DNA from 2 places in the Microbispora sp. KK1-11 genome. Region 2 is predicted to be linked to the other one. Evidence: predicted binding sites of a transcription regulator. Region 2 holds the regulator's gene; the other holds the start of a gene.
The links. The regulator HrcA, encoded in region 2, represses chaperone genes, less so after heat shock. The targets are predictions, from matches to a motif close to TTGGCACTCTCNNNNNGAGAGTGCCAA.
Positions count from the first base shown of each region.

Region 1: the regulator HrcA is predicted to act here: its motif matches at 18,720-18,746, upstream of FLW16_RS39525 (FmdB family zinc ribbon protein).

Region 1 is NZ_VIRJ01000045.1:28,967-50,374, reverse strand. Features, by position in the region: gene FLW16_RS39625 (hypothetical protein) at 1-891, shown strand, start outside; gene rsmI (16S rRNA (cytidine(1402)-2'-O)-methyltransferase) at 959-1,780, opposite strand; gene FLW16_RS39615 (dolichyl-phosphate-mannose--protein mannosyltransferase) at 1,989-3,494, shown strand; gene FLW16_RS39610 (hypothetical protein) at 3,611-4,927, shown strand; gene FLW16_RS39605 (VOC family protein) at 4,950-5,360, opposite strand; gene FLW16_RS39600 (YafY family protein) at 5,440-6,396, shown strand; gene FLW16_RS39595 (amidohydrolase family protein) at 6,408-7,340, shown strand; gene FLW16_RS39590 (VOC family protein) at 7,316-7,690, opposite strand; gene FLW16_RS39585 (TetR/AcrR family transcriptional regulator) at 7,687-8,307, opposite strand; gene FLW16_RS39580 (cell wall metabolism sensor histidine kinase WalK) at 8,377-9,819, opposite strand; gene FLW16_RS39575 (Clp protease N-terminal domain-containing protein) at 10,238-11,083, opposite strand; tRNA gene FLW16_RS39570 (tRNA-Ala) at 11,473-11,549, opposite strand; gene FLW16_RS39565 (hypothetical protein) at 11,600-12,313, opposite strand; gene FLW16_RS39560 (GNAT family N-acetyltransferase) at 12,693-13,334, opposite strand; gene FLW16_RS39555 (molybdenum cofactor biosynthesis protein B) at 13,402-13,878, opposite strand; gene moaC (cyclic pyranopterin monophosphate synthase MoaC) at 13,883-14,359, opposite strand; gene glp (gephyrin-like molybdotransferase Glp) at 14,356-15,558, opposite strand; gene galU (UTP--glucose-1-phosphate uridylyltransferase GalU) at 15,563-16,468, opposite strand; gene FLW16_RS39535 (5-formyltetrahydrofolate cyclo-ligase) at 16,502-17,068, shown strand; gene FLW16_RS39530 (potassium/proton antiporter) at 17,102-18,601, shown strand; gene FLW16_RS39525 (FmdB family zinc ribbon protein) at 18,762-19,100, shown strand; gene FLW16_RS39520 (S-methyl-5'-thioadenosine phosphorylase) at 19,163-19,969, shown strand; gene FLW16_RS39515 (SAF domain-containing protein) at 19,982-20,752, shown strand; gene FLW16_RS39510 (MarR family winged helix-turn-helix transcriptional regulator) at 20,782-21,234, opposite strand; gene FLW16_RS39505 (DUF1801 domain-containing protein) at 21,357-21,408, shown strand, end outside.
Region 2 is NZ_VIRJ01000003.1:324,097-332,291, reverse strand. Features, by position in the region: gene FLW16_RS07070 (PhoH family protein) at 1-509, opposite strand, end outside; gene FLW16_RS07065 (histidine triad nucleotide-binding protein) at 564-908, opposite strand; gene FLW16_RS07060 (SigE family RNA polymerase sigma factor) at 1,153-1,632, shown strand; gene FLW16_RS07055 (hypothetical protein) at 1,629-2,297, shown strand; gene FLW16_RS07050 (16S rRNA (uracil(1498)-N(3))-methyltransferase) at 2,385-3,119, opposite strand; gene dnaJ (molecular chaperone DnaJ) at 3,129-4,265, opposite strand; gene hrcA (heat-inducible transcriptional repressor HrcA) at 4,266-5,279, opposite strand; gene FLW16_RS07035 (hypothetical protein) at 5,436-6,092, shown strand; gene FLW16_RS07030 (DUF3097 domain-containing protein) at 6,111-6,917, shown strand; gene hemW (radical SAM family heme chaperone HemW) at 6,914-8,134, opposite strand.

The DNA of each region.
Region 1 (21,408 bases), on a different contig from region 2:
GTGCTCGCCTACATGGGCTGGTTCAAGGCGGTGAACGGCCAGTTCGCGATGACCAACAGCGACGGGGTGATCCTCTACATGAGGACGTCGCTGTTCGCCGACTGCCACAAGATGAACATCGACGAGCGCCGCGAGCTCGAACTGGCGCTGCTGTGCATCAACGTCGCGCCCAAGGACCGCGGCCTGTCCGCTCAGGCGTACCTGTGGTGGGACGACCAGAACCAGCTCCACGTCTTCGGCTCGGGCATGAAGTTCACCCCGGAGATCAACGCGAACGCGAGCGCGTTCGCGAAGAAGGCGATTCTGTCCCAGCCGGGCGACTACCTGGCCGCGGTGGCCAAGGACTTCTTCCGCGCCTTCCAGTGGGGCCGCCCGCGGTTCCCCGACGCCAAGACCTTCCTGCAGTACGAGTTCGACAACGAGTACACCCGCAAGCTGCCCAAGTGGAGCTCCTACCACAGCACCACGGACAAGGACGCCGAGGCGTACGAGAACGGCCCGGCCGCGACGCACGTGGTCTCGCCGTGGTCGGGCATCATGATCGGCTACCAGAAGGTCGTACGGCTGCCGGGCATCGTGCTGGGCCTGGTGCTGCTGTTCGGCCTGTACGGCGTGGCGCGGCGCTGGCGCGACCTCGGCGGGCCCGAACTGCTGCCCTGGCTGGGGGCGGTGGGACTGATCCTGGCCCCGGCGGCGACCGCCGAGTTCGACTACCGCTACCTGCTGCCCGCGGTGCCGCTCGCCTGCCTCGCCGCCGGCATCACCGCCGCCGGTCTGCTGGGCCGCCCCTCGCCGCGGCTGTCCTCCCTGCGCCTGTCGCCGCTGCGCCCGTCGTCACTGCGCCTGTCGTCACTGCCCCTGTCCTCGCGGCGCCGCTCCTCGCTCCGCTGACCCGGCACGCGGCTGACCCGGCACGCGGCGCCCGGCCCCTCTCCGGGGGCCAGGCGTTGTCCCGGGGTCAGACGCCGTGGACGGCGTTGTAGAGGTCGCGCTTGGGGACGCCGGCCGACTTGGCCACCTCGACGATGGCCTGCTTGCGCGGCACGCCCGCGCCCTCGCGCCTGGCCACCTCCTCGACCAGCTCCTCGATGCCCGGCGCGGCCTCCTCGGCGGTCCGTCCCGCCACCACCAGCGTGATCTCGCCCCTGACCTCGCCCGCGGCCCATTCGGCCAGCTCGCCGAGGCCGCCGCGGCGCACCTCCTCGTAGGTCTTGGTGAGCTCCCGGCAGACGGCGGCGGGCCGCTGCGCGCCGAAGGCCTCCGCCATCGCCTCCAAAGTCGCGTGCAGGCGGTGCGGCGCCTCGAAGAACACCATCGTGCGCTCCTCGGCCGCCAGCGCCGCCAGCCGCCTGGCCCGCTCCCCCGGCTTTCGCGGCGGGAACCCCTCGAAGCAGAACCGGTCGCTCGGCAGGCCGGAGACGGCGAGGGCGGTCGTCACCGCCGACGGGCCGGGCAGCGCCGTCACGGGCAGGCCGGCCTCGACCGCGAGGCGGGTGAGCCGATACCCGGGGTCGGAGACGCCCGGCATCCCCGCGTCGGTGATCACGACGACGGTCCGGCCCTCGCGCAGCGCCTCCAGCAACTCCGCGGCCCGCGCGCTCTCGTTGGCGTCGTAGTAGGACACCACGCGGCCCCCGATGGCGATCTCCAGGTCGGCCGCGAGCCGCCGCAGCCGGCGGGTGTCCTCCGCGGCGATCACGTCGGCCGCGGCGAGCACCTCGCGCAGCCGTGGGGACGCGTCTTTGGGCTGGCCGATCGGGGCTGCGGCGAGAACGAGCACGCGTCCACCCTATGGCGGGCGTGAAACATTCATCGACGAACGGCCGGATGGCCCAATCCGCGCGCGACCCGTGTCCTTGGCGGGGACTCACCAGTAATCTGTCGGCGTGGCCGTGACCGACTATTCTCACAAGGCGTTCGAGCAGCCGGAAGAGGGACCACAGGACAACGCTCCCGCGGTTTCCCTGCGCGACCGGCTCGTGCCGCCCATGCCCGGCAGCGCCATGTGGGGCTGGCTCGGCCCCATCCTGGTCGCCCTCTTCGGCGGGTTCCTCCGGTTCTACCGGCTGGGCACACCGCACTCGGTCGTCTTCGACGAGACCTACTACGCCAAGGACGCCTTCGCCACCGTCAAGTACGGCGTCGAGCGGCAGTTCGTGGACGGCGCGGACAAGCTCCTTCTCGCCGGCAACGAGCACATCTTCAAGCAGTGCGGCTCGGTGAGCGAGTGCGCCTCCTACGTGGTGCACCCGCCGGTCGGCAAGTGGCTGATCGGCGTCGGCGAGATGCTCTTCGGAGCGAACCCGTTCGGCTGGCGCTTCACCGCCGCGCTGCTCGGCACGCTGTCCATCCTGATCCTCGCCCGCACGGCTCGCAGGATGACCCGCTCGACGCTGCTCGGCTGCGCGGCCGGCCTGCTGCTGTCCCTCGACGCCCTCCACTTCGTGCTGTCCCGTACGGCGCTGCTGGACATCTTCCTGATGTTCTGGGTGCTCGCCGGCTTCGCCTGCCTCGTGGCCGACCGGGACTGGTCCCGCGGCCGGCTCGCGGAGTGGCACGAGGCGGGCTCGCCCGCGGACGGGCCGCGACTGGGCCTGCGGCCCTGGCGCCTGGCCGCCGGGCTGTGCCTCGGCCTGGCCATGGCCACCAAGTGGACCGGCGGCTTCTACATCGCCGCTTTCGCGATCATGACGCTGCTGTGGGACGCGGGCGCCCGGCGGGCCGTCGGGACGCCCCGGCCGTACGGCGTGGTCGTCCGCCGCGACCTGCCGCTCGCCGCGGCGTGGATGGCGGCCGTCCCGATCGTCACCTACATCGTGTCGTTCACAGGGTGGTTCGTCACCGACAAGGGATATGGCCGCAACTGGGACCAGGCCACCTCGAGCGGCCCGGTCTACTTCGTCATCGACTCGCTCCGCTCGTGGTTCGACTACCAGAAGCAGGTGCTCACCTTCCACACCGGCCTGGAGTCGAGCCACCCGTACCAGTCCGAGCCGTGGCAGTGGCCGATGCTGCTGCGCCCGGTCGCCTTCTTCTACGAGTCGCCGAAGAACTGCGGCGCCGCCTCCTGCTCCTGGGCGGTCCTCGGCACCGGGACACCGGTCATCTGGTACGCCGGTCTGCTCGCGCTGATCGGCATGATCGCCTGGTATGTCGCGACCCGCGACTGGCGGGCGGGCGGGGTGCTGCTCGGCTACGCCGCCGGATGGCTGCCGTGGTTCTACTTCGCCATCGCGGACAACCGCACGATGTTCATGTTCTACGCGATGCCGATGGTGCCGTTCATGATCCTGTCACTCGTGCTGGCCGCCGGGCTGATCATCGGCAGGATGAATCCGGCCAGGCCCAACCGGCGCGTGGCCGGCACGGCCGTGGTCGGCGCGTTCGTGCTCCTGGCTCTGGTCAACTTCTGGTGGCTCTATCCCGTGATCGCCGCCGAGTCCATCCCGTACGACTCCTGGCACGCGAGGATGCTGTTCGACTCGTGGATCTGACACCCCCGTATCGTTGGGCGCGTACGTCGCGCCCTAGGGTGCACCCAGAGGGGGGGTGGTCGCGAGTGATGCCGGGTCGTCGTCAACGATGGGGTCGATACGGCAGACTGCGGGTCATGCCCGCACCTGACGTCGCCGCGCTCCTCGCCCAACTGGAGCGCTCCGAGCCGGACATCGCCGAGTCCGCCCGCGTCGCGGTCGAGTGGCTCGCCGGCGGCGAGGCGCTGGAGACCATCAGCCAGTTCGATGTGTGCGAGTTCCTCTGGTACACGCTGCCGATCAAGGTGCCGGGCGACCAGGCGACCATCGCCAGGGCCCTCGGCCGGCTGCTCAGGCTCGCGGGCATGGAGCGTTACGCCGCCCTGTGCGACTCTGCGGCCACCGCCCGGATCCTGCTGACGTACGCCAGGGAGGGCGAGGAGGCCGGGGCCGCGGCCTACCACCGTGAGCTCGAGGCCACCGGGGTGCTGCCCCCGGACGTCGCCGAGCTGTCGTGGAGCTCGATCATGGGCCCGGAGGAGCTCGGGGCGCACGTCGCGTGCGCGGCCGCCCTGGAGCTGGCCATCGTGACCGGCGACCCGGTGGACCGTGAGGAGCTGACCCGCCGCTGGCTCACCGCGCCCCGCGCCGAGCTGGGCGGCGACTGCTGGCTGCACCGGGTCCACGGCGAGCGGCTGAACCGCTGGGTGCTCGGACGCGGCACCGCCCGCCGCGAGCTCGCCCAGCCCTTCGAGGTGCGGCTGCACGCCCCCATCGCGGCTCCGGACGAGCCGCACCTGGAACCGTTGCGCTGGCTGCTCGGCCTGGCCCGCACCGGGGTCCGCCTGACCGAGCGGCTCAACGTCGGGCGTGCCGTGGCCGCCGAGGCGGCCGACCGGTTCGGCTGGGGCAATCGCACCAGGTCGGGGGCCGTGCGCGGCGAGGCCGACGTGCCCGCTCTCACCGAGCTGCGGCAGATCGCCGTACACAATCTCGGGGCGCTGCGGCGCAGCGGCCGGAGGCTGGTGCTCACCACCACGGGCAGGAACCTGCTGGACGACCGCGCCGCGATGTGGGAGGCGGCCACGCCCACGCTGCTCGTCCCCGCCCCCGGCGAGCACGACTTCGAGGTCTCCATCCGCGAGTCGGCGCTCATGATCCTGGTGGACCGCGACGTGGTGCGGGACGGCGACCTGCGCGACCGGGTCGCCGAGGTGGTCAACGGTGAGGGCTGGCGCGCCACGGACGGCGGCCGGGTCGGCGGCGCCGACCTCACCGGCCCGCTCGCCCGGCTCAGGCACCGCCTCGACGCCCTCGGGCTGGAGTCCGCGGCCCACAAGCCGGAGGCGGCGGGCGCCGTGGAGTGGCGGCTCACGGACGCCGGGCGGCGCGCCGCGCTCGCCGCGCTGCGCGCCCAGGCCCTGCGCCCCCGCCAGTACGCCGGCCTCGGCTGAACCCCGCAGGCCCCCCCGGAGTTCATCCCCGGCCTTCGAGCATCTCCAGGTAGTGGGCGTTGTACATGATCCCCAGGATGTTGCCGAAGGGGTCGACGACCGAGGCGGTCACGAACCCCGGGCCGCGCTCCGTCGGCGCCTCGTGCTGCTTCGCGCCCATCGACAGCAGCCTGACCAGGCTCGCCGTCACGTCGTCGACGTGCCAGTAGACGACGGCCCCGCCCGGCCCGCCCGCGTCGTGCGGCGCGTAGCGGCGGTCGATCAGCCCCAGTTCGTGCTGGTGATCACCGAGGCGGAACTCGGCGTAGGCGAGACGCCCGTCCGGTCCCCGGCGCTCGAAGTACGCTTCCGCACCGAGCAACTCCGCGTACCACCTCTTCGCCTGCTCGACGTCGTCCGCCCAGAAACTCACGGTCGTCATTCCGCGCAGCATTCGTGCTCCCTTCGTTGGAAACGAACGCTAGAAGGCCTTGAGGAACGTACGGTTCCGCAATGCGCGGGAGACTGTGGCCATGCTGGAAACCTCCGTACGGCTGCTGCGGTTGCTGGCGCTGCTCCAGGCGCGGCCCGGCTGGTCCGGGGCCGAGCTGGCGGACCGGCTCGCGGTGACCACCAGGACTGTGCGCAACGACGTCGAGCGGCTGCGCATCATGGGCTACGAGATCCACTCGACCACCGGCACGGCCGGCGGTTATCGGCTGGGCGCGGGGTCCGCCCTGCCCCCGCTGCTGCTGGACGACGAGGAGGTCGTCGCGGTGGTCGTCAGCCTGCAGGCCGCCGCGGGCAGCACCGTGACCGGCATCGAGGAGACCTCGCTGCGCGCGCTCACCAAGCTCCAGCGCATGCTGCCGTCCCGGCTGCGTCACCGGATCGAGGCCGTTCGCGCCGCCACGGTCGCGGTGCCTGGCCACGGCCCCACCGTGGATCCCGAGACGCTGACGTCGATCGCCGCGGCCGTCCGCGACCGCGAGACCCTGCGCTTCGACTATCTCGACCACCGGGGCGACGAGGGGCGCCGCACGGCCGAGCCGCACCGGCTCGTGTTCACCGGGCGGCGCTGGTATCTGCTGGCCTGGGACGTCGACCGGCGCGACTGGCGGACCTTCCGCGCCGACCGCGTGCGGCTCCGCGCCCCGAACGGCCCCCGCTTCACCCCGCGCGAACCACCCGAGGGCGACGCCGCCGCCCACGTCGTACGCGGGGCGGGCTCGGCCGCCTGGAGACACCCGGCCGTCGTACGGCTGCACGCGCCCGTCGAGGTGATGGGCGCGAGGCTCACCGCCGCGGCCGGCCTGCTGCGCGCCGACGGCGCGGACGTCTGCGTGCTGGAGACCGGCGGCGACTCGCTCCACAACCTGACGTCCTTCCTCACCTCGCTCGACGTGCCCTTCACCGTGCTCGACCCGCCCGAACTGCGCGCCCACCTGCGTGCGCTGGCCGAGCGCTACCGGGCAGCGGGAGGCGGGTAGCGTCTGAGGTCATGCCGGACGAGACACTTGCCGCGGACGACGACATTCGACACGTGAACGCGTTCTGGCGGAGGCTGGGCCTGCCCGGTCTGATCGACGTCCACACCCATTTCATGCCGGAACGCGTCCTGACCAAGGTGTGGGCGTACTTCGACTCCGCCGGGCCGCTCGTCGGCCGGACCTGGCCGATCACCTACCGGCTGCCGGAGGACGACCGCGTCGAACGGCTCAGGGCCTTCGGCGTGCGGGCGTTCACCTCCATGCTCTACCCCCACAAGCCCGGCATGGCGGAGTGGCTGAACGACTGGGCGGCCGGCTTCGCCGCCCGGGTGCCCGGCTGCCTGCACACGGCGACGTTCTTTCCCGAGCCCGGCGCGGCGCGGTACGTCGCGCGGGCGGTCGAGGCGGGCGCCCGGGTGTTCAAGGCCCACCTCCAGGTCGGCGGGTACGACCCGAACGACCCGCTGCTCGACGAGGTCTGGGGGCTGCTGGAGGACCACGGCATCCCGGTGGTGACGCACTGCGGATCAGGCCCGGCCCCCGGCCCGCACACCGGGCCGGAGCCGATCGCGGCCCTGCTCGCCCGGCATCCCCGGCTGCCGCTCGTGATCGCCCACATGGGCACCCCCGAGTACGCCGAGTTCCTCGCCCTGGCCCTGCGTCATCCGGCGGTCTGCCTGGACACGACGATGGCCTTCACCGGCTTCACCGAGGAGACCGCGCCCTTCCCCCGGGAGGCCGTCCCGCTGCTGCTGGACCTTCAGGACCGTGTCCTGCTCGGCACCGACTTCCCCAACATCCCCTACCCGTACGCGGAGGCGCTGTCGGCCCTGGCCGGCCTGGACCTCGGGGACGGGTGGCTGCGCGCCGTCTGTCACGACAACGCCGCGAGGATCTTCGGTCTGCGGGAGGCGGACCGTCACGCGGGAGACATGACCTCGTAGAGGTTGCGCGCCGCGTCGACGAAGAACAGCCCGCGCGGGCACAGCGGATGATCGATGCGGCCGTTGTCGGGATGGGCCGGATCGCTGCCGTAGGGCACCCCGGCCTCCCGCAGGCGGGCCAGGATCCCGTCGAACGTGGCCGGATCCACGTCGAACGCCAGATGCACGCCGACGGGGTTCTCCACGGTCATGAAGTCGAGAGTCAGCGTCTCGTTCACCCGTACGGGCGCGAAGTGGCCGTTCCGGCCGGCGGGCGGCAACTCCGCCAGGCCCATGATCGAGGCGAAGAACCGGGCCCCCTCGCGGTTGTCGACGGCGGGGACGATGGTGTGGTTCAGCGTGACGGTCATTCCGCGCTCTCCGGATTCTTGAGGGTGCCGTGCAGGAGGACGTCGACGAGCTCCTCCGATGACGGGTCCTGGGAGCGGGTGAAGAGCATCCCCAGCAGGACCGAGGCGATCTTCTCGGGCTCCAGGCGCAGCACCGCCCTGTCGGGTTCGATCAGCTCGACGATCGCCTCATGGGTCGCCTTCATCGAGGCCTCCCTGCCCCCCGGGGCATGCCCGTCGCCGGGGGCACGCCGGTCACCGGAGCTTCGCCCGCGGCGGTGACCGGTGGCGTGCAGGGCTCCGATCACGGTCCCCATGCGTCCCAGGTGGGCGCGCAGCGCCTCGGCCGCCTGCGTCAGCCGTTCGGCGAGCGGTTCGTCGAGGGAGATCGAGGCCAGCTCGCGCAGCACGTGATCGTGGTTCATCGCCTCGGCCATGCACGCGTCGAGCAGTTCGTCCTTGTCGCCGAAGGCCCGGAAGACGGTGCCCTCACCGATGCCGGCGGCCCGGGCGATCTGACCTGTGGTGACTGCCGCGCCGTGCTCGGCGACCAGCGGAAGCGCCGCGGCGACGATCATCGCCCTGCGCTGCTCGGGGCTCATCGCCGGCGCCCGCCGGCGGGAAGTGGAGTCTGTCATGCGGACAACAATATGGAGTGAGCACTCACTCCGTCAATGTGTTTCCGCGACACCTCCGGCCAGGCGGGTTCAGGAAGACAGGGTGTCGTCGGCCGGTGCCGTCGTCACCTCGGCAGGAACGGACGGCAGGCACAGGACGAAGCGCGCGCCGACGGGGCTGTCCTCGATCGTCAGGCTGCCTCCGTGGGTCTGCGCGATCTGCCTGGCGATGGGCAGCCCCAGCCCCGCGCCTCCGGCGTCCCTGCTGCGGGCCGAGTCCAACCGGGTGAACCGGTCGAACACCATCTCGCGCTTGTCCCGTTCGATGCCCGGCCCGTCGTCGACGACTTCCAGCACCGCCGCACCCTGCGGAAAGCGCCGATCGCCGCAGTCACCGCCGGGCTCGTGCCGTACGGACACGGTGACCGTCGAGGAGGCGTGCCGTTCGGCGTTGTCGAGGAGGTTGGTCAGCAGGCGGGCCAGACCCACCCTGTCGCCGAGCACGAGCGCCCCGGGCTGGAGAGCGGATTCGACTCGCTTGGCCGGATGACGGCGGTTGCGCAGCTCGGCGGCCACGACCTCGGCCAGATCGAGCCGGTGTTGCTCGCCGCGCATGCCGTGGTCGAGTCGTTCGAGGGTGAGCAGGTCGTGCACGATCGCCTGCAGCCGCTCAAGGCTGGGCAGGAGGACCGAACCCAGCTCGGGCACGCTGGTCTCCTCCGGCGCGAGAAGCCCGTCCTCCACCTCCGCGCGCATGGCGGCTATCGGAGTGCGCAGGTCGTGGGAGGCGTTGGAGACGAACTCACGCTGTTGCCGCAGCGCGCTCTGCACCTGCCGCAGCGCGGTGTCCAACCGGCTGAGCGTGTGGTTCACGCTCTCGGCCATCCCCTGGATCTCGTCGTCCGTGGCCGGCACCGGCACACGGCGACCCGGGCAGTCCCCGTTGATCTCGTCGAGCTCCGCCCGGATGGCGTTCACCGGCTTGAGCGACGCCCGTACGTTCCGGTAGCCGAGGTAGGTGATGGCCGCGGCCAGCGCCGCCGCGCCCACTCCCACCAGCCCGGCCAAGCGGGGGTCGACCCACGGGGGCACCGTAGGGGAAGCGCTGTAGACCATCCACCTCTCGCCCGCGCGGTGCGCCCACTGCGCCACGACGATGTCGCAGTCGGCAGGCGGGAAGACGCCGCCGCACACGACGCAGGTCGCGCTGTTCCTGCTGTCCTTCGGGGTGAAGCGCGCCATCCTGGGCATGCCCCGCACATCGGGGGTCGAAGCGACCACACGGCCGGACGGGTCGACCACCTGAAGCTGGCGGAACTCGCGCCCGGCAAGGGGATAGGCCAGCTGTCCCCGCTCCATCTGGACGGCCACGCGGCCGCCCGCCGCCGCGACCTCCCTGGTGACGGTGTCGCTGGCGTAGTGGTGCACGGCCGTCATGAGGAGCAGGGCCAGCAGCGCGCACAGCAGGGTGGCCACCACCCCGGTGAACAGGGTGATGCGGCTGGTGATGGAGAAGCGGCCCTGCAGGTTCATCCTGTCCTCTCCGGCCAGTGGACCACATGGGGCGGAAAGGGCCGGGAAAGAGGCGACCTCGCAATCTCGACAGGGCGTCAAGGCCCTGCCCGCATCTCCTGTGGAACGCCAAGGGTTCTTCCACGTCTCCTCCACGTGACTCCACGGGAGACAGCCGCCAACCGCGGGCCCTGCCCTCCTCGGCGTCCATCGGGTCGCAAAAGGACCTGTAACGGCCGGCATCCGGCCACCACGTCGAGAGAAACCAGGCTTCCCACTCACCTTCAGGGGCCTTTGCACAGCGGTAGCCGTACCGGCGGGCGGCGGAACGTCCCCGAGCGATGGCCTCCTTCGCCACTTACGTTCAGTGACGAAGCAGTGCGTGTCGACGCCCGAAACGCTGCAGATCCGGACGCGGTTCGGGGCGGTGGGAAGTGGTCTACTCAGTGCGGTTGCGCACGATCTCCTCGACGATCCGCCGCAGTGCTTCGCGGGCGGCGTCGAGCGTGACGCCTGCTGTGGCGAGCGCCTGGCTTGCTTCACTGTTCGGGTCGTTCAGAATGCCGAGGAGCAGGTGCTCGGTTCCGATGTAGTTGTGCCCCAGCCCGACGGCCTCGCTCAGTGCCTTGCCCAGGGCAGTGCGGGTCGCCGGTTCGACCGGGATGACGACCGGTGCGCCGTCGCCGGTCTGCCGTAGTCCGGAACGGATCGTGTCTGGATCGGCACCGAGGCGGGTGATCATTTGTACGGCGAGTGCGTGGGGGTCTCCGAGCACGCCGAGGAGCAGGTCTGTCGGCCGTACCGCGGGATGGTCCAGCCGCCGGGCGTGCTCGACGGCGTCGGTTACCGCGGTGCGCGCCCGCGGTACGAGGCCCTTGAAAGCGCCGCCGTGCAGAACGTCGTCCATGGTCAGTGCGGACTGGCGTGGCGTGTACCGCTGCTGGGCGGCTTGCCGGCTCATGCCCAGGTGTGCCCCGATGTCTGACCAGGAGTGGCCGGCGGCGCGCGCCTGTTCGATGAAGTAGCCGACAAGTCGGTCACCGAGGCGGTCCAGTTCGGCGCTGAGTTCTTCCGCTTTGGTGATCTTGGTGAGCGGGTCGGTCTCGTTGCGGTCGACCCGTTCGATGAGTGTGTACAGCTCGATGAGATCGCTCATGTCAACATCGTGCTTGACGTTTTCATCACCGTCAATGCTGAGGTTGACACCTCTTGCGATGTCAGGGTCCGGCTTGACGCCTGAAGCGGCCTCGGCAAGCCGGTGCTTCGGCGGAATGCCTGATGACACCGTCGCTGGGGTCCCGGGAGGAGACCGCGCGGGCGCTGTCCAGCACTAGCGAACCCGGTAGACGCCGAGTTCGTCCGTTGCCAGGTCCCAAAAGGGGATCGACATCACGGAGCCGGCCGACTTCTTCGACACGCAGCAGGCAGCAGTCATCGTCGCTGCCCCACCCGTTGGCGAACAGGAGAAACTGTCGGTAACTCGGCGGCAGGTCCACACCCAGCCGCTCTTGGCTGGAGCTGCTCGGCTTCCTCAGGGCTGAGCATGCGGGCTTTCGCCGACTCAAGGCGGTAGCCGTACCGAGCGGCCTCGGCGGCGAACGGTCCGGGACGTAGCGGCACGGGCCTGAGCAGCGAAAAGGCCCGTCAGGTGGATCACCTGACGGGCCTTCGTCGTGGTGGAGCTATGGGGATTTGAACCCCAGACCCCTTCGATGCGAACGAAGTGCGCTACCGGACTGCGCTATAGCCCCAACGACCTCGACTAGATTAGCAAACTCTGCGGGGTGCTCGCGCCACCGAATCAGTCTCCGGCCGCGCGGCGGCCGTCGGCGTACTGGTCGAAGACCTGGACGCGCTTGCGCGCCTCGAACTTGATGATCTCCGCCTCGCGGGCCGCCGCGGCCAGGGCGCGGCGGCGTTCCCGCTGGCGGCGCAGGTGCTCGGCCCGCGCCCGGGCGGCCTTCTCCCGCTGCTCCCTGTCCGCGCGTACGGCCACGCGCAGCACGCCGAGGTAGCCGACGAGGAGCAGACCGGAAGGCGCGACGGCCCACCAGGGCATCACGCGGACGGCCGCGGTGACCACGGAGGCCAGCACGAGCAGGATGCTCCACAGGAGCCGCCGCCGGCGCCGGGCGAGGATCCGGGCGCGGCGGTGGGCGGCGACACGGCGGGCCCGCGCGTGCCGCTCCGCCGCGATCTGGTCCGGGGTGACGGCCTCGGCGCCCGGCGCCGCAGAGGAAGACGCGGCGGAGTCGGCGGACACGGCCGGCGGGGTGACGACCGTGTCGGCGTCGCCGCCGTCCGCGTCACCGGTGCCGTCGGAGTCGCCGGAGGCGTCGTCCGAAGCCCCGGCCTCCGAGGAGTCGTCGGCGGCGAGCGCCTCGGACAGCGTGGCCGCCTCCGCCTGCTCCTCGAACAGCTCGTCGTCGGTGTGCCGGTCCCGGCGCAGCCACATGGGCAGCAGAACACTGAGCCACATGACGACGATGGCGAGGTAGAGCAGGGCGCTACCCATGCGCCCACCCCCACGCCTTCCGGCGAAGGGCATGGTGAACACGTCCGTGGCCCTGTGTCGGCGGAGAGGTGTTCACGTCACGCACCGTAGGACTGTGTGTCACTGAATGACGAGCATTCAGTCCGGTGTGTCGCGAGATCGTCAAAGGTCTTCATGTAATTCGATCCCGTGCGAGCGCGTGGTTCCCACACGCCACGCCCGTCGCTCGTCGCGAGGATCTGCTATCGGTGGGCCAGCGGCGGCCGGGGTGCGATGGACGGAGTCCGCTTCCTCATGTGGCTGCCTCCCGTGACGCGGTCTCGGTTACCCGCCACGGAGCATCACAGCACCCGCTAGTGATCGGTTTGCCCTTCGATTGCAGCCGGCCGGGCGCCGTCTCCTACCCGGGGCTGGACTCGCTGCGGCGGGCGGCCGAGTTCATGGTGCGGCGCCACTGGACGAGCAGTCCGCGCGGCACGTCCTCGACGGTCAGCGCGTAGCAGATGTGGTCGCGCCAGGCGCCGTCGATGTGCAGTTGGCGACGGCGGATGCCCTCCTCGCGGAACCCGAGCTTCTCCACGACCCTGCGGCTGGCGTGGTTCTCCGGCCGGATGTTGGCCTCAAGACGGTGTAAACCGGTCGTGAAGAAGCAGTGGTCCACCGCCATGGCGAGCGCGGTCGGGATGATGCCCCGCCCGGCGAGCGCGCCGTCGACCCAGTAGCCCACCTGCGCGGAGCGGGCCGACCCCCACACGATCGCCCCCACGGTGAGCTGCCCGGCGAAGCGTCCCTCGTACGTGACGACCCAGGGCATGGCCATCCCCTGCCGGGCCTCGCGGCGCAGCGTGCCGACCATCGAGACGTACGGCCCGAGACCGGTGCGGAACAGCGGGGTCTCGGGGTTGCTCGGCTCCCAGGGACGGAGCCATTCGGCGTTGCGCAGGCGGGTGTCGCGCCAGTCCCGCACGTCACGCAGGCGCAGCGGCCGCAGCCCGACGGGCCCCTCGGCCATGGACGCCGGCCAGCCGCGAAGTCGATCCATTCGTCAATCATCCACCGGAACACGGTCAACGCGCCACGCGGGACGCGCGCCCGTCTCGGCGGGCCCCTCAGCGGGCATGGTCGCCGCCGTGGATCTGGTCGACCACGTGGCCCAGGATCGGGGTCAGCACGGCCATGCCGTCCCGTACGCCGCCGGAGGACCCGGGCAGGTTGACCACCAGCGTCCTGCCGGCCTGCCCGGCGAGCCCCCGGGAAAGGATCGACGTCGGCACCTTCTCCCGGTTGACCTGGCGTATGGCCTCGGCGATGCCGGGGATCTCCCGGTCCAGCACCCGGCTGGTCATCTCCGGAGTGAGGTCGAGCGGCGTCACCCCGGTGCCGCCGGTGGTGACGATCACGTCGTAGCCCTCGGCGACGCCCTCGCGCAGCGCGGCCTCGACGGCGTCCCCGTCGGGGACCACGCGGGGCCCGTCCACCTGGTCGCAGCCCGCCTCCTTGAGGAGGGAGGCCAGCAGCGGGCCGGAGCGGTCCTCGTAGACGCCCGCGGACGCCCTGTTGGACACCGTCACCACCAGCGCGCGCACGCCCTCACTCCTGTCCTGACCGGGTCCAGTGGCCCGTCTTGCCACCCGTCTTCTCCTCGACCCGGACATCGGTGATCACCGCCGCCGGGTCCACCGCCTTGACCATGTCCACCAGCGCGAGCGCCGCGACGGTGACGGCCGTGAGCGCCTCCATCTCGACGCCGGTCCTGTCGGCCGTACGGACCCGGGCCGTGATCTCCACCCCCTCGTCCACGACGGCCAGGTCGACCTTCACGCCGGTCAGGGCGATCGGGTGGCACAGCGGCACGAGGTCGGGGGTGCGCTTGGCGCCCATGATCCCGGCGATCCGCGCCACGCCGAGCGCGTCGCCCTTGGGCACGTCTCCCGCGCGGAGCACGGCCACCGCCTCCGGCGACAGCAGCACCCGGCCCGTCGCGACGGAGGTGCGCGCGCTGACGTCCTTCTCGGAGACGTCCACCATCCGTGCGGCGCCCGACTCGTCCACGTGAGTCAGCTTCATAGCGGTATCACCTCCACCTCGGCGCCCTCGGGCAGCGAGGTCACGTCCTCCGGCACCACGATCAGCGCGTTCGCCCCGGCCAGCGCCGCGAGCTGGTGCGAGCCCTGCCGGGTCACCGGCGCCACGGTCTCCCCCGTCTCCCCGGTGTCTCTGCTCAGCACGGCCCGCAGGTATGACCGCTTCCCCTCGGGAGACCGCAGCGGGGCGGTCACGGTGGCCCGTACGGTCGGGGGCGGACCGGCGGGGAGACCCTGCATCGCCCGCAGGGCGGGCTTGACGAAGAGCACGAACGACACGAACGACGAGACCGGGTTGCCCGGCAGCGTGAAGATCGGCACGCGGTCGGGCCCCACGACGCCGAAGCCCTGCGGCATGCCCGGCTGCATGGCGACCTTCTCGAAGGTCACCGTGCCCAGCGGGGACAGAGCCTCCTTGACCGGCTCGTACGCCCCCATCGAGACGCCGCCACTGGTGATCACGGCGTCGGCCCGCAGGAGCTGGGCGTCGAGCGTGTCCATGAACTCCTTGGGGTCGTCGGTCACCGAACCGGCCCGGAACCCCTCCGCTCCGGCCTCGCGTACGGCCGCGGCGAGCATGAAGCTGTTGGACTCCCAGATGCGGCCCGCGCCCAGCGGGGTGCCGGGCTCGGCGAGCTCGGCACCCGTGGACAGCACGACCACCCTCGGCCTGGGCCGCACCAGCACCCGGCGCCGGCCGACCCCGGCGAGGATGCCGATCTGGGCGGGCCCGATCCTGGCGCCCTCGCGGAGCACCACGTCGCCCGCCCGCACGTCCTCGCCCGCCCGCCGGATCGCGTTGCCGGGCGGCGCCGGCCTGTCGATCCGTACGCGGGCGGTGCCGCCGTCGGTCCACTCCACCGGAACGACGGCGTCGGCGCCGGCGGGCATCGGCGCCCCGGTCATGATCCGGGTGACCAGGCCGGGGCCGAGGGCGTTCAGCCCGCCGTCCCCCGCCGCCACGTCCCCGATCACGGGCAGCGTGACGGGCACGGCGGCCACGTCCTCGGCCCGTACGGCGTAGCCGTCCATCGCCGAGTTGTCGAACGGCGGGAGCGGGACGGGCGAGGCGACGTCCTCGGCCAGCACGGCGCCGAGGGCGGCCTCTATCTCGACCTCGAGCGGTGCGAGCGGGCGCACCGCCGCGAGGATGTCGGCGAGATGGCGGTCGACGGGTTTCATCGGCTCACTGTCCGGACTTGTCCAGGAACTCCCGCAACCAGGGCAGGAACTCGGGGGCGAGGTCGTCCCTGTTCGCGGCGAACTGCACCACGGTCTGCAGATATTCCAGCTTGTTGCCGGTGTCGTAGCGACGGCCGCGGAACAGCACGCCGTGCACAGGACCGCCCTCCTCCGGGCCCGTCGAGGCCAGGGTACGCAGGGCGTCGGTGAGCTGGATCTCGCCGCCGCGTCCGGGCGGGGTGCGCTCCAGCACCTCGAACACGGCGGGGTCGATCACATACCGGCCGATGATGGCCCAGTTCGAGGGCGCCTCGTCGGCCGGGGGCTTCTCCACGAGGTCGGTGACGCGGACGACGTCGTCCTCGTCGGTCGGCTCGATGGCGGCGGCGCCGTACAGGGAGACGTGCTCGCGCGGCACCTCCATCAGCGCGACGACGCTGCCGCCGTAGGTCGCGCGCACCTCGATCATGCGCTTGAGCAGCGGGTCGCGGGGGTCGATGATGTCGTCGCCGAGCAGGCAGGCGAACGGCTCGTGGCCGACGTGCTGCTTGGCGCACAGGACGGCGTGGCCGAGGCCCTTCGGCTCACCCTGCCGCACGTAGTGCATGGTGGCGAGGTCGACAGGCTCCTTCACCTGGTTGAGCCGCTCCTCGTCGCCCTTGGCGCGAAGAGCGTCCTCCAACTCGTACGCTACGTCGAAGTGGTCCTCGATCGAGCGCTTGTTGCGGCCGGTCACCATGAGGACGTCGAGCAGCCCGGCGGAGACGGCCTCCTCCACCACGTACTGGATGGCCGGCTTGTCGACGATGGGCAGCATCTCCTTGGGGGTCGCCTTCGTCGCGGGAAGGAAGCGGGTGCCGAGACCCGCGGCGGGCACGACGGCTTTGGTCACGGGATCGAAGTCAGCCATGAGTAGACACTAACGGAGCAGTCTTTGGACAAGATGAACCTGCGTCGGCGTATCCTGCGCGGCCGGTCGGAACTCGATCCCAGGACGCTGCGCGAGTCGTCGGCGGCGATCAGGGAGTTACTCCTCGACCAGCCGTGGGTGCAGATGGCGGGGCTGGTGGCCTGCTACTGGTCGACCGGCGCCGAGCCGTCCACACAGGGGCTGATCCTGGCCCTGTGGAAGCACGGCGCCACGGTGATGCTGCCGGTGCAGCGCGCGGACGGCGACCTCGACTGGGCGGTGTACGACGGCCCCGACTCGCTGGCCCCCGGCCCGAACGGGATCATGGAACCGGTGGACGTCCGGCGCGGCGTCGACGCGATCCGCACCGCCGCCCTGGTCATCGCGCCGGCCCTGGCCGTGGACCGGGTCACCGGCGTACGGCTCGGCCGCGGCGGCGGCTTCTACGACCGGGCGCTCGCCCGCGTCGGGCCGAACGTGCCAACGGTGGCGCTCCTGCACGAGGGCGAGCTGCTCGAAGGGGTTCCCGCGGAGCCCCACGACCAGCGTGTACGCTTCGCCGCCCTCCCGAGCGGAATCACCCGATTGGTACAGATATGACAACATTGGCCTAAGAGACGGCGAAGGGAGCGGGTGGGTCTGAACGTCTGGCTGCTCCTGTCCGCCGTCGTCGTCATCGCGGCCATCGCGTCCGTACGGATCGCGCACCGCACCGGCCTTCCCACGCTGCTCATTTACCTCGGCCTCGGCCTGCTGCTCGGCGAGGGCGGCATCGTCGGCATCAACTTCGACAACGCCCAGACGGCCCAGCAGCTCGGCATGGTCGCCCTCGCCGTGATCCTCGCCGAGGGCGGTCTCACCACCAACTGGACCCACGTACGCGACGCCGTGCCGACCGCGCTCGTGCTCGCCACGGTCGGGATCGCGGTCAGCGTCGTCGTGCTCGCGGCGACCGTCGCCGCCCTCCTCGGCATGGAGTGGCGGATGGCGTTGCTGCTCGGCGCGTTCCTGGCGTCGACCGACGCGGCGGCCGTGTTCTCCGTGCTGAGACGGCTGCCGCTGCCGCCCCGGCTCGCCGGGATCCTCGAGGCCGAGTCGGGCTTCAACGACGCTCCGACCGTCATCCTCGTGATGATGCTGAGCGCGGGCTCGTCGCTGACCCTCTCGCACGTCCTGCTGGACACCGCCGTCGAACTGGTCATCGGCGCGGCCGTCGGCCTCGCCGTGGGCCCCGCGGGGGTGTACGCGCTGCGCCGGGTCGCGCTGCCCGCCTCCGGCCTCTACCCGATCGCGGTCCTGGCGCTGGCGCTCGTCACCTACAGCGGGGCCACGCTGCTGCACGGCAGCGGGTTCCTCGCGGTGTACCTGACGACGCTGATCCTGGGCAACGCCCGTCTCCCCCACCGCGCCGCCACGCGCGGCTTCGCCGAGGGCGCCGCCTGGCTCGCCCAGATCGGGCTGTTCGTGATGCTCGGCATGCTGGCCGATCCGCGCGAACTGCCCGTCGTTTTCGTCCCGGCCCTGGTGTCGGGCCTGCTGCTCGTCCTGCTCGCCCGCCCGGCGTCGGTGCTGGTGTCCGCGGTGGTGGTTCGGCTCCTACGGCTCGGCTCTCTGTCGTGGCGCGAGCAGGTGTTCCTGTCGTGGGCAGGGCTGCGCGGCGCGGTGCCCGTCGTGCTGGCCACGATCCCCTGGGCCGCCGGTCTGCCCGGGGCGAAGAGCCTGTTCAACGACGTGTTCATCATCGTCATCGTGTTCACGTTCGTGCAGGGGCCCACCCTGCCGTACCTCGCGCGACTGCTCGGCCTGGCGGCGGAGGGCGAGGCCCGCGACCTCGACGTCGAGGCCGCGCCGCTGGAGGAGCTGAACGCCGACCTGCTGCAGGTCCGCATCCCGCGCGGCTCGCTCATGCACGGCGTGGAGATCTTCGAGCTCCGGCTGCCCGCGAACGCCATGGTCACGCTCGTCGTGCGGAAGGGGCAGTCGTTCGTGCCCACGCAGACGACCCGGCTACTGGCGGGCGACCAGCTTCTCGTGGTCACCACGGCCGCCCAGCGGGAGACGGTCGAACGCCGCCTGCGCGCCGTCAGCCGCCGCGGCAAGCTCGCCGGCTGGTACGGCGAACGCGGCGGCTGACCGCCGTCGCCCGAGGTTGTCCGGCGGTTTCGCGGGCGGATCGCTGGGTGAGCGAATGGGACGACGCGGGGCAATAAACCGGGCTGGAGTGGCGTTTGGGCTTGTTGACTGCTTACCATTAGCAATCGACCCGGTCGAGTGCCAGTCTCAGGAGGAGCGAGTGCCTACCTACCAGTACGCCTGTACCGCTTGCGGTGAGCAGCTGGAGGCCGTCCAGAAGTTCTCTGACGACCCGCTCACGGAGTGCCCGGCCTGCCAGGGCAAGCTGCGCAAGGTCTTCTCCGCCGTTGGCATCGTGTTCAAGGGCTCGGGCTTCTACCGGACCGACAGCCGTTCGTCGAGCTCGTCGACGACCACGTCCACCACGACGACGTCGTCCTCGAAGTCGTCCGGCGACTCGGGCAAGAAGGAGCCCGCGACCTCCACGAGCTCGTCGAGCACCTCCTCGTCGAGCACGTCGTCGAGCACGTCGTCGTCCGGCTCCACCGCCGCCGCCTGAGGTTATCCACAGGGGCCGGCGGGACGCGGCGGGTGTGCGGCGCCGTTCGCTAGTGTCGGCCCATGGTCAATCGCGCAGACATCGGGGTCATCGGCGGTTCGGGGTTCTACTCCCTGCTGGAGGACGCCGAAGAGATCGACGTGACGACGCCGTACGGCCCGCCGAGTGACTCGATCACCGTGGGCCGCATCGGCGAGCGGACCGTCGCGTTCGTCCCACGGCACGGCCGCGGCCACACCTTTCCTCCCCACCGCATCCCCTATCGGGCGAACATGTGGGCCCTGCGGTCCCTCGGCGTCCGCCAGGTGCTCGCGCCCAGCGCGGTCGGGTCCCTGCGCCCGGAGATCGGGCCGGGCGCCCTCGTGATCCCCGACCAGCTCGTGGACCGCACACAGAGCCGTGAGCAGACCTACTACGACACGGGCGGGGCCGTTCACGTGTCGTTCTCCGACCCCTACTGCCCCTCCGGCCGGGCGGCCGCCGTGGCCACGGCGCGCGAGACGGGCTGGGACACGGTCGACGGTGGCACTCTGGTCGTGGTCGAGGGGCCCCGCTTCTCCACCCGGGCCGAGTCGAAGTGGTTCGCGGGGGCGGGCTGGTCGATCATCGGCATGACCGGGCACCCCGAGGCCGTGCTCGCCCGCGAGCTCGCCCTCTGCTACACGACGCTCGCCCTCGTGACCGACCACGACGCCGGCGTGGAGGCCGGTGAGGGGGTCACCCACGAAGAGGTCCTGGCCTTCTTCGCCGCCAACGTGGAGCGGATGCGCACTCTGGTCGCACAGGTCGTCGAGGCCCTTCCCGAGGAGCGCCCCTGCCCCTGCGGCAACGCCCTCGACGGGATCAAGCTGCCGATCGAGCTCCCCTGACACGAGATGGCCATGCGTGATCTGCGGCGGCTGACGGCACGCCGTCGCCGTCCGATCGCCGCCGTCCTCGCCGGTCTGGCGGTGGCCTGCGTGCTGCTGGCCGTCCGTACCCCTGACGGGGTGGAGGTCCTCGCCGCCGCCCGCGACCTCACCGGCGGGCGGCTGACCGCCTCCGACGTGGTGGTCGTACGGCTTCCGCCCGACACGGTGCCCGCCGGGGCGTACGCGCCCGGCGCCCCGGTCTCGGGTCGCGTGCTCGCCGGTCCGTTGCGCCGAGGCGAACTCCTCACCGACGCACGGCTGCTCGGCCCGGGCCTGTTCCGCCAGACCCTGACCGGGCAAGCGTCCGAGGGGGGACGCGCCGGCGGGCAGCCGTCCGGCTGGCACGAGCCGAGTGGGGCGGGCTCCGACGGGCAGGCGCCCGACGGTTCGGCCGGCGCCGGTCCGGCGGCAGGGACTTCGACCGCGCAAGCGGGGGCTTCGTCCGCGCAAGCGGGGGCTTCGTCCGCGGAGCCGGGGATGGTCGCGACGCCGGTCAGGATCGCCGACCCCGACGCCGCCCGCCTGCTGTCGCCGGGAGACGTGATCGACATCCTGGCGGCCTTCGAGGACGGCCCTTTCCAGGCCCGGACCATCGCCCAGGAGGTGCGGGTGATCGCCCGGCCCCCCGGCCGTACGGACGGCGGCGCGCTGCTCGTGCTGGCCACAACCCCCGGGCAGGCGGCCCAGCTCGCCCAGGCGCAGGCACAGGGCAGGCTCTCGGTGACCATTCACCCTCACTGATCGGCCTGGTCCGGCGGCGAGAGCGCCGATCAGGCGATGATCGCCCCGGCCTGCCGCCAGGCCCGCTGGTCACGCGTGACCTGCTGGAGCATCTCCTTGAACCCGGCGTAGCGCTCGGCGCCGAGGGTTCGTTCGTGCCGCTCCTCGATGGCGGCGAGGATGGCGCGCGCCTTGGCGATCTCGTCGATGCCGTGCTCGGTGGGGACGATGAGCTTGGCCCGGCGGTCGGCGGGATCGGGTTCACGGGTGACGTAGCCGAGCCTGACGAGCTCGTCGAGGATCGTGCCGATGATCTGCTTGTGCTGGCCCGACCGGGCCGCGAGGTCCGTCGCGCGCACACCCTTGGGATCGAGGAACGCCAGAACCGTTCCGTGCCGCGGACTCACATCGGGGTGCCCCTGCTCGGCGAGGGTCTCGAACAGCTCCTCCTGGAGAGCACGCATCAACTGACCGGCCAGCACACCGAGGTCGGGAACCGTCACGATCCACCGCCTTCCCGCAATTTAGTCACGATCATTGACTGTCAATAATCTTGATTATAGTGTGGCGCTCAGAACACGCACAGCCCGCCCCCAGGAGAACGGACAGCGAGGGGATCACGACCATGACCAGCAGCGAGATCGACATCTACGTCGAGACGAAGCTCGACCCGAAGT
Region 2 (8,195 bases):
GGGCGGGTGAGGATGATCCGGTTGACCCGCTTGTTCTGCAGGGCCTTCACGGCCTTCGCCATCGCCAGGTACGTCTTGCCGGTGCCGGCGGGGCCGATGCCGAAGACGATGGTGTGCCTGTCGATCGCGTCGACGTACCGCTTCTGGTTGACCGTCTTCGGGCGGATGGTGCGTCCCCGGGTGGACAGGATGTCCAGGGACAGGACCTCGGCCGGACGGTCGGTGGCCTGCCGCAGCATGTGGATGCTGCGCTCGACCGCGTCTGGGGACAGCTCGGCACCCGAGCCGACCAGCTCCACCAGCTCCTCGAAGAGGCGGACGACGACGCCGCTCTCCTCGGGACTGCCGGTGATCGTGATCTCGTTGCCCCGCACGTGTATGTCGGCGCTGAAGGCGCCTTCGATGACCCGCAGCAGCTCGTCACCCGACCCGAGGAGGCTGACCATCGGCTGCCCCTCGGGGATGACTACCTTGGCCTGGGTCTTGTGGATGTGCTGTGACTCGGACATGGGCGGCCCTTGCGGCCCTGATCGCCTCCCTAGTTCCCTCCCCACTTTAGTCGCTCAGCCGGGGGGCCAGGTGAGGCCTCGGCCGCCGAGGACGTGCGCGTGGACGTGGAGAACCGTCTGCCCGGCCCCCGCTCCGGTGTTGAACACGATCCGGTAACCGGTCTCGGCCACACCCTCCTGCACGGCCACCGCGTGGCAGGCCTTGAGCAGGTCGTCGGCGAGGCCGTCGTCGGCCGCCGCCAGCACGGCGGCGTTCTCGTGGTGGGCCTTGGGCACGACGAGAACGTGGGTGGGGGCCTGCGGATTGATGTCGCGGAAGGCCAGCGTCCGCCCGGCCTCCAGGACGATGTCCGCCGGGACCTCCTTGGCCACGATCTTGCAGAAGAGGCAGTCGCTCACGCGCGAAAGCCTAGCCGTTGGCGGTAGTTGATGACTGCAATGATCCCCCCGGCTAGTGTGAGTGTGCGAGACTGCACCAGAAAACCCCCCTAGTGTCGGGCGAGGACACCGCTGGGCCATGCCCCCTAATGATTCGGAAGAACGTAAACCCCCCGGGGATGACGAGCGTCCTATTGATGTGACCACCGAGACCCTCGTGGCCGACAGGTCGTTGGGGACGGTGCCCGTCGGGTGGGATGCCGACATGGCCGTGACGGCGCTCTACAGCGCTCACTATCGGTCACTGGTGCGTCTCGCCGTGCTGCTGGTGCGTGACGTGGCCAGCGCGGAAGAGGTCGTTCAGGACGCGTTCGTCGCCCTTCATGGCGCCTGGCGCAGGCTGAGAGACACCGACAAGGCACTGGCCTACCTTCGCCAATCGGTCGTGAACCGATCGCGTTCCGTGCTGCGGCACCGCGCGGTCGTCGAGAAGTACGCGCCCAAGGGGCTGCCGGACGCGCCGAGCGCGGAGAACGGCGCTATCGGTGAACTCGAGCGTTCTGCCGTCATCGAGGCGCTCCGCGGCTTACCCACCCGCCAGCGCGAGGCGCTGGTGCTGCGATACTACGGCGACCTGTCGGAGGCCGAGATCGCACACGCGATGGGGATCAGCAAGGGCGCGGTGAAGAGTCACACGGCCCGCGGCATGGCCGCACTACGCATGGCACTGGAGCAGTTCTCATGACCTTCCCGCCCGACGACGAGTACGGCGAGTTGCTCCGCCGTGCCCTGCGCGCGGAGGCGGACTCGGTCGTGCCGTCTCCCGAAGGACTCGAAATCATCCGCGGACGGATCGACCAGCGCGGTCTGCGTGGTCTGCGGAACATGCTGTGGTGGCGCATCGGAGCGGCCGCCGCGGGGGCCGTGCTCGTCGCGGGCACGGTCGTGATGGTCGTCCCCGGCCTGCGCGACCAGGTGGCGCAGACCACGGGCATCTCGAACGCCGGCGACGAGCGCGAGGACCAGACGGACACCTCGTCGGTGACCCGGCCGCCCAACCTGGCGCCCTCACGACCGGTCGTGATCGTGCCCGTCACCCCGAGCCCGTCCCGCGGACGGCCCGCCCCGTCCCCGACCCACAAGGTGGGCGCGACCACCAGGCCGTCGCCGTCGCCGTCCGATCCCTGCGTCACGCCCACCCCCCAGCCCGGGGTGGTCGAGCCCGACGCGGCCCTGCCGCCGACGTGCTCGCCGACGTCGGTGACGCAGCCGCCCGCGGTGACGCCCTCGGCCTCGCGCCGTCCTTCGACGGCTCCGCCCGCGACGTCCGCGCCCGCGGTCACCCCGACGACCACGGCGCCCACGGAGACGGCCACGCCCAGCCCGACGGCCGAGACGCCCGCTCCCTGACCCGGCCCGGCCCGTACCCCGCCAACCGCGCGCAGGGGCGCCCGTTCCCCGGGGTCAGCTTCCTCGGCTGGGGACGCGACCCGGCTCTCACCAGCGGCCGCAGCGGGACAGCAGGACGGCCGCCGCGGCCACACCCGCCGTCGAGGTGCGCAGCACCGTCGGCCCCAGCAGGGCCGGTGTGGCTCCCGCGGCGCGCAATGTGGCGATCTCCTCGTCGGTGACGCCGCCCTCCGGGCCGACGATCATCACGATGTCGCCCGGCTCCTCCGGCAGGGGCAGGCGGCTCAGCGGCTCGGCGGCCTCCTCGTGCAGGACGACCGCGAGCGCCGCCGCCGAGACGAGCGAGCCGACGGCCGCGGTCGTGGCCAGCTCGGTCACCTCGGGCAGGTGGAAGCGCCTGGCCTGCTTGGCCGCCTCGCGGGCCGTGCCGCGCCAGCGGGCGAGGGCCTTGGCGGCCCGGTCGCCCTTCCACTGGGTCACGCAACGGGAGGCGGCCCAGGGGACGATCACGTCGACCCCCGCCTCGGTCATCATCTCGACCGCGAGCTCGCCCCGGTCGCCCTTGGGCAGGCCCTGGACGACCACCAGCCGCGGCCGGGGCGGCGGGACCTCGAACCGGCGCAGCACCTCGGCGGTCAGCGAGTCCTTGCCGGCCGCCGTGACCGTGCACTCGGCCACCCGTCCCGCGCCGTCGGTCAGGTCGATCCGCTCCCCCGGCCGCAGGCGGCGTACGGCGGCGGCGTGCCGCCCCTCCGGCCCGTCGAGGACGATCGTGTCCGCCGCCTGGCCGGCCGCGTCCGACAGGAACACGGGAACACTCATGCGATCAGCTCAGCGGCCGTTGAAGGCGTCCCGCAGGCGGGAGAAGAAGCCCTGCTGACCCGGGGAGAACTTGCCCGGCGGCCGCTCCTCCCCGCGCAGTTTCGACAGCTCGCGCAGCAGTTCCTCCTGCTGCGGGTCGAGCTTGGTCGGCGTCTCGACGTTCACGTGGATCAGCAGGTCGCCCCTGCCGGTCTCGTTGAGCCGCTGGACGCCCTTGCCGTACAGGGGGATGACCTGGCCGGCCTGGGTGCCGGGCCGCACGTCGATCTCCTCGGGTCCGTCGAGGGTCTCGATCGTGATCGAGGTGCCGAGCGCGGCGGCGGTCATCGGGATGTGGACCGTGCAGTGCAGGTCGTCGCCGCGCCGCTCGAAGATCTGGTGCGGCCGCTCGACGATCTCCAGGAACAGGTCGCCGGGAGGCCCGCCGCCGGGGCCGACCTCGCCCTCGCCGGCGAGCTGGATGTGCGTGCCGTCCTCGACGCCGGCCGGGATCCTGACCTTGATCGTGCGCCGAGTCCTGACCCGTCCCTCGCCCGAGCACTCCATGCAGGGGTGCCGGATGACGCTGCCGTACCCGCCGCACTGGGGGCAGGGACGGGAGGTCATGACCTGGCCGAGGAACGAACGGGTCACCTGCGAGACCTCGCCGCGCCCGTGGCACATGTCGCAGGTGTCGGGGTGGGTGCCGGACGCCGCCCCGGAGCCCTGGCAGACCTCGCAGACCACGGCCGTGTCGACCACGATCTCGCGGGTCGTGCCGAAGGCCGCCTCCGACAGGTCGAGCTCCACCCTGATGGTGGCGTTGCGGCCCCGGCGGGCGCGGGAGCGGGGCCCCCGCGCGGCGCCCGCCGAGCCGAAGAAGGCGTCCATGATGTCGCTGAACGGGAAGCCCGCGCCGAAGCCGCCGGCCCCGGCCCCGGCCGCGGCGCCGCCGAACGGGTCGGCGCCCATGTCGTACATGCGGCGCTTGCCCGCGTCGGACAGCACCTCGTACGCCTGGTTGATCTCCTTGAACCGCTCCTGGGTCTCCGGATCCGGGTTGACGTCCGGGTGCAGCTCACGGGCGAGACGGCGGTATGCCTTCTTGATCTCTTCCTGGCTGGCGTCGCGCCGTACGCCAAGGGTCGCGTAGTAGTCGTTGGACACTTATGACCCCGCCAGGATCTGGCCGACGTAACGCGCCACCGCGCGCACCGCACCCATCGTCACCGGATAGTCCATTCGTGTCGGGCCCAGCACTCCGAGCCGGGCCAGTTCTCTGTCGCCCGAACCGTATCCCGCGGCCACGATAGAGGTGCCGCGCAGCCCGCTGTAGGGGTTCTCGGATCCGATGCGAACGGTCAGTTCGGACAGCCCGCCGGTCTCTCCCAGCAGGCGGATGAGGACGACCTGCTCCTCCAGCGCCTCCAGCACGTCCCGCAGGCCGATGCTGAGGTCGGCGGCGGCGAGGTTGGCCGTCCCACCAAAAACGATCTTCTCCTCGTGCCGCTCGACGAGCGTCTCGAGCAGCACGGACAGGATCGTGGCCGCCACCGGCCTGTCCTCCGGGGGCAGGCGTTCGGGAACGTCGGCCACGGTCTCCGGCACCTGGGACAGGCCGCAGCCGTCCAGGCAGGCGTTGAGCACGGCGCGCAGGTTCGCGATCCGGTCGTCGGCGATGGCCTCCGGCAGCTCGACCACACGCTGCTCGACCCGCCCGGTGTTCGTGATCAGCACCAGCATGACGCGGCGCTCCGCGACCGGGACGATCTCCACGTGACGGACCGACGACCTGGTGAGCGAGGGGTACTGGACCACCGCCACCTGCCGGGTGAGCTGCGCGAGCAGCCGCACCGTACGCATGACGATCTCGTCGAGGTCCACCGCCCCGGCGAGAAAGGTCTCGATGGCCCTGCGCTCCGCGCCGGACAGCGGCTTGATCTGCGACAGCCGATCGACGAACAGGCGATATCCCTTGTCGGTCGGCACCCTGCCGGCACTGGTGTGCGGCTGGGTGATGTATCCCTGCTCCTCCAGCGCCGCCATGTCGTTGCGGATCGTCGCCGGGGAGACGCCGAGGTTGTGCCTGTCCACCAGGGCTTTGGATCCCACCGGCTCGTTGGTGGACACGTAGTCCTCGACGATGGCGCGCAGGACGGCGAGCTTGCGGTCGTCGAGCAATCGTCACCTCCCTGTGCCTGGAAACACCGACTCTGGCACTCTGTGTTCCCGAGTGCCAAGTGTACGGCTACCACCCCACGTGGTGCGATAACGCGGCGGGCACCAGGACAAGCGAGCTGCAAATCGACCACAAGCCGCATGGTCGACTCTTCACCCATGCACGAGAACCAGAACTCCTCGCCGGCCGACGTGACCATGCGGGTGCCCCGCCCCATGCCCCCGGCCGACGTTACCCTGCGGATGCCGCACCCCTTTCCCCCGCCGTACGCCGGCCCCCGGCCGATCCGGCCCCGGCTGCTGTGGATCTTCCTTGCCTGGGCGCTCTTCGTCGTCCTGCTGGTGGCGGGCGTCGGCGGGTTCGCCGGCGGCCTGTTCTCCACGCTCGGCGACGCCGCACCCACCACGATCTTCTCCGGCGGGCAGTCGGTGAACGTCGCCCTCGATCCCGCGGACAAGCCGGCGATCTACGCGGCCGTCGACCAGCCCACCGACGTCCGCTGTCAGCTCGGGGACGGCGCCGACCCGCGGGTGCGGCTGACCCGGCCGGCCGTCTCCCAGACCGTCACGCTGAACGGCACGACCTGGGAGCTGCTGTTCGAGGCCGGCGTCCCCGAGGCGGGCACCTACCCGCTCGCCTGCGAGGGCGACGGGGTGCGGTTCGGCGTCGGCAAGCAGCTCACCGGCGCGGCCGGCATGCTGGTGGGGGGCGCCGTCGCGCTGCTGGCGCTGCCCACCGTCGGCTTCCTGGCCGCGCTGATCGTGACCGTCGTCGTGCTCGCGCGCCGCTCCGCGGCCCGCCGTCGCCTGGCGTGATTTGCTAGCGTTCCCCGCATGTACGGGCGGGACGTGCTTTCCGGAGACTGGCGGCGGCCACGGCGGGGGCAGATCCCCGAGATCCCGGCCGAGCCCGATCTCGTGGTCGAGGACGCCGAGGGCCGCTTCTGCGGCGCCGTGGTGGCCTGCGACAAGGAGGCCGTGACGCTGGAGGACCGGTTCGGCCGGCGGCGGGTGTTCCCGCTGACGCCCGCCGGATTCCTCCTCGACGGCGAACCGGTGACGCTGGTGCGCCCCCAGGGCGGCCCGAAGGGGCCGCTGCGGAGCGCCTCGGGGTCGATCGCGGTCGAGGGCCTGCGCGCGCAGGTCGCCAGGGAGAGCCGCATCTACGTCGAGGGCGTCCACGACGCCTCGCTCGTGGAGAAGATCTGGGGACACGACCTGCGGGTTGAGGGGGTCGTCGTCGAATACCTGGAGGGCGTGGACGACCTCCCGGCCATCGTCGAGGAGTTCGGCCCCGAGCCGGGCAGGCGGCTCGGCGTGCTCGTGGACCACCTGGTGCCCGGCTCGAAGGAGAGCCGGATCGCCGCCCGGGTGTCCGGCGACGACGTGCTCGTCGTCGGGCATCCGTTCGTGGACATCTGGCAGGCGGTCAAGCCCCGGGCGCTCGGCATCCCCGCCTGGCCGGACGTGCCGCGCGGCGTGCCCTGGAAGGAGGGCGTGATCGCGGCCCTCGGCTGGCGGATGGACCCCCAGGAGGCGTGGCGGCACATCCTGGGCCGGGTCACGACCTTCGCCGACCTGGAGCCCGAGCTGCTCGGCCGCGTGGAAGAACTGATCGACTTCGTGACGGCTCCGGCTTAGGCGGTCAGGTCCAGCACCAGGGCGTCGGCGAGCAGCCTGCCGCGCAGCGTGAGCACGGCCAGGCCCGCCTTGAACGCCTCCACCTCCAGCAGCCCGTCCGCCAGCGCCCGCGCGCACGCCGTACGCGCCTGGGGGGCGAGGTCGGCGAGCGGGAAGCCCGAGGCGAGGCGCAGCTCCAGCATGACCCGCTCGACGGCCCTGTCCTCCGCCGACAGCACCTCACGGGCGTGCGCGGGCGAGGTCCCGGCCGCCAGGCGGGCGGCGTAGGCCGCGGGGTGCTTGACGTTCCACCAGCGGGTGCCGCCGACGTGGCTGTGCGCCCCCGGTCCGGCCCCCCACCAGTCGCCGCCGGTCCAGTACAGCAGGTTGTGGCGGCAGCGGGCCTCGTCTCCCGCCGCCCAGTTGGAGATCTCGTACCAGCTCAGGCCCGCGGCCGTCAGCAGCTCCTCGGCGATCAGGTAGCGGTCGGCCGCCACGTCGTCGTCCGGCATCGGCAGCTCGCCGCGACGGATCCGGGCGGCGAGCCGGGTGCCGTCCTCGACGATCAGGGAGTACGCCGAGACGTGGTCGGGCCCGGCGGCCAGCGCGGCCTCCAGGGAGGCCCGCCAGTCGTCGTCGCTCTCCCCCGGCGTGCCGTAGATCAGGTCGAGGTTGACGTGCTCGAACCCGGCCGCGCGGGCCTCCCGTACGGCCTCCGCGGGCCGGCCGGGGGTGTGCCGCCGGTCCAGCACGGCGAGGACGTGCTCGCCCGCGCTCTGCATGCCGAAGCTCACGCGGGTGAACCCGCCCGCCCGCAGCTCCTTCAGGTAGGCCGGGTCCACGGACTCGGGGTTGGCCTCGGTCGTCACCTCGGCGTCCGGCCGCAGGCCGAACTCCTCGCCGATGGCGTCGAGGATCCGTACGAGGTCGGCGGCGGGCAGCAGGGTCGGCGTGCCGCCGCCGAAGAAGACGGTCTCCACGGGCGGCGCGGCGTCCCCCAGCACGCGCCGGGCCAGCCGTATCTCCTCGACCGCGGTGGCGGCGTAGTCGCGCTGCGCGGCGCCGGGGCCCAGCTCGGCCGCCGTGTAGGTGTTGAAGTCGCAGTAACCGCAGCGCGTCGCGCAGAACGGCACGTGGACGTAGAAGCCGAACGGACGGGAGCCGAGCCCGTCGAGGGCCTCGGACGGCAGCTCGCCGCTCGGGGGGACGGGGTCGCCGTCGGGAAGCACTGAAGGCACCTCTCCAGTCTGCCGTCACTCGCGCCCTGCCATTGACGCCCTGATCACGGCGGTCTACGAT